3 regions of the Micromonospora sp. II genome follow, and region 2 is predicted to be linked to each of the others. Evidence: riboswitches for the same ligand, from Rfam matches in the RefSeq annotation. Region 2 holds a riboswitch; each other region holds the start of a gene.

Region 1 (3,302 bases), on a different contig from region 2:
GCCGGTGAGCATGCCCTTGACCGGCCGGTCGGTCAGCGACTGCGCGTAGGTGGACCAGTTGACGGTCATCGGCGCCCTGCGTGCCACGTCGCCGTAGATGACGGGCGGACGCACGCATCGGGAGCCGTAGGACTGGACCCAGCCGTGTTCGGTGGCGGCGAACCCGTCCAGCTGCTCGCCGAAGTACTGGACCATGTCGTTTCGTTCCGGCTCGCCGTGCACGAGCACGTCCAGGCCCAGCCGCTCCTGGAGCCGGACGACGTGCTCGACCTCGGCGCGCATCCGCTGCGTGTAGGCGGCGTCGTCGAGACGCCCGGCCCGGTGCTCGGCACGCGCGCGGCGCAGCTCGTCGGTCTGCGGGAACGATCCGATGGTCGTGGTCGGGAGGGGCGGCAGGTTCAGCCGGGCCTGCTGTGCCGCCGCACGCTCCGGGTACGCGCCGCGCTGCCGATCCGTGGCGCGCAGCGCGGCGAGCCGACCGCGTACGGTGTCGTCGCGCCAGGCGGCAGGGGTGGGCGGCAGCGGCTCGGGCAGGGACGTGGTGCCGTTGCGCAGCGCGCGGCCGAGCCGGACGACCTCATCGACCTTCTGCCGGGCGAAGGCGAGCCGCTGACGCAGCGCCGGGTCGAGAGCGGTCTCGGCGGACAGGTCCTCCGGCACGTGCAGCAGCGAGCACGAGGTGGACACGGCGACGTGGTCGGCGAGGGCGGTGACGGCGGCACCGGCCGCCACGGCGGCCCGCAGGTCGGTACGCCAGACGTTGCGGCCGTCGACGAGGCCGGCCACGATCGTCTTGCCGCGCAGCGGTCCCGCACCGGCCAGCCGCCGCAGGTTGCCGGGCCCGGCCACCAGATCCACGCCGACCGCTTCGACCGGCGTGTCGAGCAGGGCGGGCAGCGCGTCACCGAGCTCGCCGAAATAGGTGGCGACGAAGATCGCCGGCCGCTGTTCCACCGCGCCGAGCCGGGTGTACGCCTCCCGCAGCGCGTCGATCTCGGCGGCGCTCCGGTCGGCGACGTAGGCGGGTTCGTCCAGCTGCACCCATCGCACGCCCGCCGCGGCGAGGGATCGCAGGATGCTGGCGTACACGTCGACCAGGTCGGTCAGCCGGTCGAACGGTTCGCCGCCCGCCTCGGTGGGCTTGGCCAGCAGCAGGAATGTGGCCGGCCCGACCAGCACCGGGCGGCTGTCGATTCCCAGCTCGCGGGCCTCGCGGTACTCGCGCAGCGCCTTGTCGGGATTCGCCGCGAAGGTGGTGTCGGAGCCGATCTCGGGAACCAGATAGTGGTAGTTGGTGTCGAACCACTTCGTCAGTTCGAGCGCCGGCTCGGCATCGACGCCCCGGGCCATGGCGAAATAGGTGCCGAGGTCGCCGAGGCCGAGACGGGCGAACCGGCGCGGGATCGCGCCGACGGCGACGGCCGTGTCCAGCACGTGGTCGTAGTAGGAGAACGTGTTGGACGGGATCGCGTCCAGGCGCGCGTCGCGTAGCGTCCGCCACACCTTCGCCCGTAGCGCGGCAGAGGTCGCCGCCAACTCCTCGGCGTCGATCCGGCCCGCCCAGTAGGCCTCGACGGCCCTCTTGAGTTGCCGGTTGCCCCCGATACGCGGATAGCCCAGCACGGTGCTCTGACCGAATGCGGTACTCATGGAGATCCCTTCCCTCGAAGCACACGAGGCCGATCGAGGCGGGGAGGGAAGGGGTACAGACGGCGTACCGGCTTCCGCACCGGCCGTCCCGAGCGACCGTCGGCGGCGCACACCGGACGGTGCGCGCGGTGCGGGCAGGTCTTCGGACTCGCGGGCGCGACCGGATCCACCCGGTCACCTACTGGCCGTCGCTTCCCAGACCTCACGGTCCAGTGCTTCGATGACGGCTGTCGTTCCCACTCACCGCTGCGGGGCAGTCCCGGACTCACACCGGGTTCCCTCTTACGACGCCACACCCTTCACGGGCACGGCGAACCAGCACCGTTGTCCATCGTATGGGGCGGTGAGCCGACGTGGTCGGCGCGTCCGTCCTGCGGGACGGCGAGCCGTCGCGGCGGGTGGCGGGAGCGACTCGCGGTCGCCCCCGCCCCCCGTCGCAGGGCCGGTCAGCCCTTGCGCCACTTCTGGCCGGCCGTGCCCGTGCAGTCCCAGAGCTGGAGCCTCGCGCCGTCGTTGCCGTTCCGGTCCTTGATGTCGACGCACTTGTCGGCCTGAAGGTTGACCAGGTCCCCGGCCGAGTTCAGGGTGAACTGCTGGGCGCCGGTGCCGTTGCAGGTGTAGAGCTGCACCACCGCCCCGTTGGCGGTGGACCCGGCGTCGACGTCCATGCACTTGTTGTTCTGGCTCTTCAGCGCCGTGCCGCTGAACGTCCACTTCTGCGCGTTGGTGTTGTTGCAGTTCCACATCTGCAGCGGCGCGCGGTCGACGAAGTTGGAGCTCGGCACGTCGATGCATTTGTTGTTCCAGTTGCTGACCACGGGCACCCCGGTGGCCGGGTTGCCGCCCCCACCTCCGGTGAACGGGCTGAGGATCAGTCCGGCCGAACGGGGGTCGCCGTCGTGCACCAGTGACTCGAATCCGCCGACGTCGTCGAAGGCGAACGCGTACGCCCGACCGTCGGTCATGTTGGCGTGGATCAGGCGGGCGTACTGGTTGGTGGGGTTGCTGCGGTAGAAGTCGGCGGCGTTCGTGCTGGGCTGGGTGTCGATGGTGCCGAGCGTGCCTCGGTTGAGGGCCGCGCAGAGCGTGCGCGAGATCGGGCCGACCACCTGGTCGTTCGGCGCGGGCAGGTCGCCGTCGCATCCCCAGACGCTGGCCGAGGAGGGCCGGTTGAAGGAGGCGACCACCTGGCCGCTGCCGTTTGTGAAGGTCATGGTGTTGCCCGAGGTACGGCCGTAGTACCGGATGGCCGGCTGGTCGGCGAAGGGCGCCACGGTCAGCGTCTTCGTGGTGTACGCGTTCCACGCGGAGGCGATGTAGGAGTCCAGGTAGGTGGTGCTCAGCAGGCCGGCCCCGGCCGCCTTCCCCGGGGCCAGGACGCGCAGCACGGTCCCGTCGGAGCGGGTGTGGACGGTGTTGGCCCAGCCCGGCTGCGCCCGGATGCCGTCGATGACCGCGTTGCGTCCGTTGGCCACCACGTCGCCGGTGCGCTTGGTGACGCCGTTGGCGCCGGTCACCGTGACCGCGTGCGGGATCGCGAACATGTCGACCTGGGAGCTGTTGAGCCACAGCCCGGAGTCGTTGTAGGTGAACTCGCTCCAGTCGAAGAGGATGTCGCGGTTCGCGTCACCGGCCGCCCAGGGCGCGGGCTG
Region 2 (3,302 bases):
GCCAGGTGCAGGGCGAGCGTCGCGCCGGTCGCGGCGAACGCGGCGAGCTTCTCTCCCGACGGCATGACCGTGGACCGGGCCTGCGCGCGGGTGAGCACGACCGACTGGGCCAGCTCCGGGACGGTCAGCTCGGCGCCGACGGCGGCGGCAGCAGCCGCATAGGCCGGCACGCCGGGCGTGACGTCCCACGGGACCCGGGCGGCGTCGAGCCGGCGTGCCTGCTCGTGCACCGCCGAGTACAGCGACGGGTCACCGGAGCACAGCCGTACGACCTCGGACCCGTCGGCGTGTGCCTGGACCAGGTGCGTGGTGATCTGGTCCAGGTCGAGGTGCTGGGTGTCGATCAGCCGGGCGTCGTCACGGCAGTGCTCCAGCACCTCGGCGTCGAGGTACGTGCCCGGGTACAGGCACACGTCGGCGGACTCGAGCAGGCGTACCGCGCGGAGGGTGAGCAGGTCGGCGGCGCCGGGCCCGGCCCCGACGAAATGGACGGTCATGAATCTCCCTTGACGATGGACCACTGGCTGACTGCCCGTGCGGGCGTCCAGCCGGTGAAGCCGCCGAGCGGTTCGGCGCGTTCGACGTGCAGGCGGACGAGTTCACCGCCGCGCCGGCTGTGCTGCTTCAGCAGCACCGCCTCGGTCTCGGCGGTGACACCGTGCACGACGAGCCGTCCACCGGCGCCGAGCGCATCCCAGCAGGTGTCCAGCACGCCGGGGACGGTGGCCCCGCCGCCGACGAACACCGCGTCGGGACGGTCCAGGCCGGACAGGGCCCCGGGCGCCGAACCCTCGACCAGACACAGACCCGGCACGCCGAGGGCAGCGGCGTTGCGGTGCACCAGCGCGGCCCGGTCGGAGCGGGGCTCCACCGCGATCGTCCGTGCCGTCGGCCAGGCCCGCATCCACTCCACACCGATCGAGCCGCTGCCGGCGCCGACGTCCCACAGCAGCTGACCGGGCGCGGGCGCGAGCCGGGCCAGGGCACTGGCCCGCAGGTCACGTTTGGTGATCTGCCCGCCGTGCTCGAACGCGTCGTCGGGCAACACGCCGCCCGAGGCCCAGCCCGGACCGGCACCGCGAGCTTCGACAGCGAGAACGTTCAACCGCGGCACGTCGTTCAGGTCCCACCCGGCCGCGGTGGTCGCGGTACACGACTCACCGGCGGCACCGAGGTCACCGAGCACGACCAGCCTGGACTGCCCCCAACCGAGCCCGGTCAGCACCGCGGCCACGGCCGCGGGTGTCGTCTCGTCGCTGGACAGCACGAGCAGCCGGCGCCCGGCCGAGAGCGCAGGCACGATCAGCCGTAGGTCCCGGCCGACCAGGCTGACCGTGGTGACGGACTCGGCCGGCCATCCGAGACGTGCTCGGGCGAGGGCTACCGAGGAGACCCCGGGCACGATCGTCACGCGCTCCGGGCCCAGGACGTCCAGCAGCGTCGTGCCGATACCCGACACGAGCGGGTCGCCGGAGGCCAGCACGACAACCGGCCCTCGCGCGGAGGCGAGCACACCTGGCAGATTGTCCCGCAGCGGCGACGGCCACGCCACGCGCTGCTGGCCGTCGACGGGCGGCACCGCCTCGAGGTGCCGCCGCCCGCCGAGCAGCGTCGCGGCCGCCCGCACCAGCGCCCGGGACGGCTCCGGCAGACCCACCCACCCGTCAGCCCCGATCCCCACCACGGTCACCCGCTCCTCCATGGAGATGCACCCTAGCCGCCCACCGGCCCTTGCCCCGGCCACCGGGGCGTCTATGGTGATGCACAGGTTCGAGGTGCCCCACGACCGTGGTCGCGGGGAGAATCTGGGAAGCCGGTGAGAATCCGGCACAGGGCCCGCTGCGGTGATCCAGGCATTGACCTGGGAAGTCCGAAGACCGGCCTCGATCCGATCCACGGCGCATGCCGCGTCGTGGACCGCCATGGCAGATCGAGCGGGAGCCCTACATGCCAGCGCAGTACCCCTTTTGTGCCGTCGTCGGCGCCGACGACATGACTCTCGCCCTCACCCTGGTCGCGATCGATCCGCTCATCGGCGGTGTCCTGATCCGCGGGGAGAAGGGCACTGCCAAGACCACTACCGTGCGCGGCCTCGCCGAGGTGCTCCCGGCGGTACGGGTCTATGCGGGCGACCGGTTCTCCATCGACCCGGACGATCCCTCGGCGGTCTGCCCCGACGGGCCGTTCGACGTGCCCACGCCCGTCGTCGAACGGCCGGTACGCCTCGTCGAACTACCCGTCGGAGCCGGCGACGACCGGGTGACCGGATCGCTGAAGCTCGATGCCGCGCTGCGAGACGGCGTCGTCGCGTTCGAGCCTGGCCTGCTGGCCCGGGCCCATCGTGGCCTGCTGTACGTCGACGAGGTCAACCTGCTGCCGGACCACCTGGTCGACCTGCTGCTCGACGCCGCGGCGACCGGCCGGGTCAGCGTCGAACGCGACGGTGTCTCGGTCGAGCATGCCTCCCGGTTCGTGTTGATCGGCACGATGAACCCGGAGGAGGGCGAACTGCGCCCGCAGCTGCTCGACCGGTTCGGCCTGACGGTCGAGGTCGCCGCCCCGCGTGACCCCGTCCTGCGGGTGCAGGCGGTCCGCCGCCGGCTCGCATTCGACGCCGACCCGGAGGGCTTCGCCACACGCTGGGCCGGCGAGCAGGAAGCCCTGCGCACCCGGCTGGCCGCCGCCCGGCGCTCGCTGGCCGGTGTCGTGCTCGACGACGAGACGCTGACCAGGATCGCCGAGCTGTGCGCCGCGTTCGACGTGGACGGCCTGCGTGCGGACCTCGTCACCGCTCGCGCCGCCGCGGCGCACGCGGCCTGGCGGGGACGTACGCGAGTGACACTCGAGGACATCCGCATCGCCGCCCGTCTCGCGCTGCCGCACCGCCGCCGCCGCAACCCCTTCGACGAGCCCGGCCTGGACCAGGACCGCCTGGACGACCTACTCGGCCACAACGACCCCGACCCCGGACCCGACGGTCCCGGCGGCGGTCTGCCCGACGACACCGGGCACGACGGATCGGCCGGGGACGTGCCCGGCTCTCCCGGCGAGAGCCCGCCCGTACCGGAGCCCGAACGGCAGGCCGCCACATCGATGGCATCCGCGGGCGAGCCCGCACGTGCCCGCTTGCTGGTCGTGAAAGGAACCGGCGACGGTCAGGCCGGCCGGCGGTCCCGGGCACGAACACCGCAGGGCCGTGTCGCCGGGCAGCGGCGGCGCACGTCCGGCGACGGCCGGCTGCACCTGCCGGGCACCATCACCGCGGCGGCGCCGCATCAGCATTCCCGGGGTGGCTTGACCGG
Region 3 (3,302 bases), on a different contig from region 2:
GCACGCCCTTGTCGCTGTACGTCCAGCTGCCGCCGTTCGGGGCGTGCCAGTACGACCAGTAGGCGCTCGCAGGCGGGGTGTCGACGCACTTCTCCGTCGCGGCCGACGGCTTGCCGTCGATCCGGCAGATGAACCCCTCGCCCCAGCGCAGGGTTCCGGTGATCGGGAAGCCCGCGTTCTTGAGCGCCGCGAGGCCGGTGGCCTGGGTGCCCGACGCGCACCGCACCACCGTCCCGCCGCCGAGTTCGTTGAAGTCCACCACGACTGTGACCCCGGAGGCGTCCGGGCAGTAGCCGGCCGACCCGGCGGCCACCGCAGGACTGCCCGGTCCGATCGTGGTGCAGGCGGTGACCAGGGCGACGGCCAGCGCGGCACGGGCGGCGCGGAGGCTCATCCCGCCCGCCGTCGGCCGAGCACGAGCAGTGTCACTCCGCCACCGATCAGCAGCAGCGCGATCAGCAGGTAGCTACCGATCGCCACGCCGGTCGTCGGCAGCCCGCCCGGCCCGGACGCGGCCGGGGTCGTGATCGGCGGCGCGGCGGTGGCCGGCGCCGCGGTCGTAGGCGCGGGTGTCGCCGCAGGGCTGGTCACGCTCGGCGTCGGGCCGGCGGTGCCGGTCGGTGGAGGCGACGTGGTGAGCGTGGGAGACGCGGAGGGCGTGGACGGCGCGGTGGGCGAGGCCGTGCCGGTCGGGGTGGGAGTCGACGGGGGCGGCGGGTCGAGGCCGATCCGGCCCAGCGGGACCTGGGCCAGCCCGAGCAGGGCCTGCGCGGTGGCCCGGCGCCACTGGTCCCGGTCGGTGTCGGTGATCCCGGCCGCCGCGGCAGCCGTGAATCCGTCGGTGTTGTAGGCGATCGCGCCGGCGTCGGCGGAGGCCGCGCCACCGTTGCCCGCGGTGAGCTGCAGCGCGGCCAGGGCCGTCGCCGCCCGGGCGGCCTCGTCGTCGCGGCCGGCGGCGGCGAGGGCCTGCCCGGCCAGGCCGGTACTGTTGGAGTTCGCGCCGGTGGTGGGTCCCGAGCCGCCGAAGGAACCGTCGGCGTGCTGCTGGGTGACCAGCCAGTCGGCGCCCTTGCGGGCGGCGTCGCCGGCGCCCGTGGCGCCGTCCTCGGCGGCGGCCAGCAACGCCTGCACGGCCATCGCGGTCGAGTCGACGTCGAGGGTGGCGCCGGGCTGGTCGTCGCAGGACGGCGACGGCCCGTCGGCGGCGTCCGGGTAGAGCCGGAAGCCGCCCGCCGCGCACTGCTGCCGGATCAGGAAGTCCACCGGATCCTGTGGCAGGTCGCCGCTGCGGGCCAGGCCGAGCACGGCGAAGGACTGGTCGAAGGTGTTGCTGGCGTCCGGGCCGCTGTCGGCGGTGGTACGGCTGGTGATCCGTCCCCGCTGGTGCCCGGCGTCGGCCGTGGCGATCAGCGACAGGGTTTCCGCCCGCAGGTCGTAGCCGCCGAAGTCGGTGGGGTCCGCGTCGGCGGCGGCTGCGGCATAGAGCAGTTTGGCGGTGGCCCCGCCGTCGGTGAAGCCCTCGATGCCCCAGTCGTCGTAGCTGTTGTAGGACCGTACATGCTTTGCGACCTGCGCGGTTGCCGCCTGCCGGGTCTGCGCGTCGACGCCGGTGGCGGACAGCGCGACCAGACCGTCGATTGTCAGCCCCCAGTCCTCGGGGGTGAACGGTCCGGGCAGCGAACCGTTCTTGAACTCACCGGCCAGCCAGGACGCGGCGTCGCGGGCGGCGGTGACGTGGGCCGGGGCGGGTGCCGCGGCCACGGTGAGCGGGGCGCTGGTGATCGTGGCGAGAGTTGTCGCCGTGGCGATTCCGAGACCGATGGTGAGACGCCGGGACAGTGGCATCAGGGTGCCTTTCGCGGAGCGGTCGGTGAAAGCTCCGGGAAGCGCCCCGAGAAACGGACACCCCGCTCCGCGTGCTGCGGTGGGCGGGGTGGTCGGACCTCGGCGGCCCGGACTTCACCCTGTAGACCTCGACAGTGGAAGCCGCTCGTCCCGGGCGGGGCATTCCGGCTCGCGAAAGGGACTCTCGCTCACGGTTGCGGGTCAGCGCCGGCTTCGAACCGGCTTCCCCCCACACGGGACGTATGCAGTTGTGCCCGGCGCACCGGGTGCCGACACCGTACCGCCCGGGCGCGCGACGACGCCAGAGCAGCTGCCGGTACCCGGTGCGCCGCTGGTCACACCGTTCGCAGCCGACGGTTCAGGGAGCGGCGATGCTCGGCGGGGCGCCGGCGCCGAAGGACCAGCCCTCGACGCTGCCCGGCGCGGGGTTGTAGCCGGTCGCCCCCGACGTGCTGTAGGACCAGGAGCCGCCGCTGGACGCGTGCCAGTACGACCAGTACGCGGTGGCCGGCGGGGTGTTGACGCACGGCTCGGTCGCGGCGGTGGGCTTGCCGTTGATCCGGCAGACGAAGGCCAGGCCCCAGCGGGCGGTGCCGGTGACGGTGAAGCCGGCGGCCTGAAGCGCGGCCAGGCCGGTGGCCGGATCGCCCGGCGCACAGGCGACCTGGACGCCGCCGCCGAGCGCGGCGAAGTCGACGACCACAGTGACTCCCGAGGTGCCGACGCAGGCGGCGGCGTGCGCCGACCGGGGCGCGGGTTCGACTGCGGTCAGCGCGACGCCGGCCACGACGGCGGCCAGCAGGCCGGCCATCCAGGTGCGGGCGGTGGGACGGTGACGGAACACGGGTCCTCCTGTGATCGGGTGAGCGGCGAGGCGGTTCACGGGCAGGCGAGCGCCGGTGCGCCGGGGTCGGCGCCGGCTGCGGACAGACGGGCGTACCCGATCCCGGTGAGACCGAGGACGGCCTGGGCGGTGGCCCGGGGCGCGGTGGCCGGGTCGAAGCCGCCACCGTCGAAGTCGACGGCGCCCCGGTCCGCGGGCGCCCCGGCGCAGCCGACCTGGAGTCCGGCGAGGAACGCCCGGGACCGCGCCCAGGCCGGCAGCCGGTGACCGTCGCGCAGGGCCTGCGCGGCGAGGCCGGTGCTGTTGGCGTTCGGTGTGCCGGCCGCGTTGGCGAAGCCGCCGTCGGCACGCTGAACGGACACCAGCCAGCGCAGCCCGGCGGCGGCGTCGGCCGGACGGTCCGCGGCGCGCAGCGCCTGCGTCACGAGCGCGGTGGCGTCCACGTCGGACGTGCAGACCGGTTGGGCGGGCAGCAGCGGGTAGCCGCCGTCCGGGCATCGGGTGCCGGCCAGCCAGGCGGCCGCCGCCGGTGGCGCCCCGGCCGCCGTACGGTCCAGCGCCAGCAGCGCGAAGGACTGGCTGAACGCGTTGCTGTAGTCGCCGTACGCGGACC

What was found. A riboswitch is a leader RNA that binds a small molecule or an ion and turns the genes downstream of it on or off. The one in region 2 is predicted to bind cobalamin.
Region 1: linked by a shared signal. The riboswitch ahead of metE (5-methyltetrahydropteroyltriglutamate--homocysteine S-methyltransferase) and the one ahead of A8711_RS17255 (magnesium chelatase subunit D family protein) in region 2 are both predicted to bind cobalamin.
Region 3: linked by a shared signal. The riboswitch ahead of A8711_RS12640 (prenyltransferase/squalene oxidase repeat-containing protein) and the one ahead of A8711_RS17255 (magnesium chelatase subunit D family protein) in region 2 are both predicted to bind cobalamin.

The regions. Positions count from the first base shown of each region.
Region 1 is NZ_LYXF01000024.1:144,240-147,541, reverse strand. It holds gene metE (5-methyltetrahydropteroyltriglutamate--homocysteine S-methyltransferase) at 1-1,650, opposite strand, end outside; cobalamin riboswitch at 1,766-1,985, opposite strand; gene A8711_RS12610 (beta-1,3-glucanase family protein) at 2,097-3,302, opposite strand, start outside.
Region 2 is NZ_LYXF01000031.1:28,677-31,978, forward strand. It holds gene A8711_RS17245 (cobalt-precorrin-4/precorrin-4 C(11)-methyltransferase) at 1-497, opposite strand, end outside; gene A8711_RS17250 (bifunctional cobalt-precorrin-7 (C(5))-methyltransferase/cobalt-precorrin-6B (C(15))-methyltransferase) at 494-1,702, opposite strand; cobalamin riboswitch at 1,757-1,901, shown strand; gene A8711_RS17255 (magnesium chelatase subunit D family protein) at 1,948-3,302, shown strand, end outside.
Region 3 is NZ_LYXF01000024.1:152,174-155,475, reverse strand. It holds gene A8711_RS12645 (hypothetical protein) at 1-394, opposite strand, end outside; gene A8711_RS12640 (prenyltransferase/squalene oxidase repeat-containing protein) at 391-1,845, opposite strand; cobalamin riboswitch at 1,981-2,118, opposite strand; gene A8711_RS12635 (hypothetical protein) at 2,204-2,656, opposite strand; gene A8711_RS12630 (peptidase) at 2,725-3,302, opposite strand, start outside.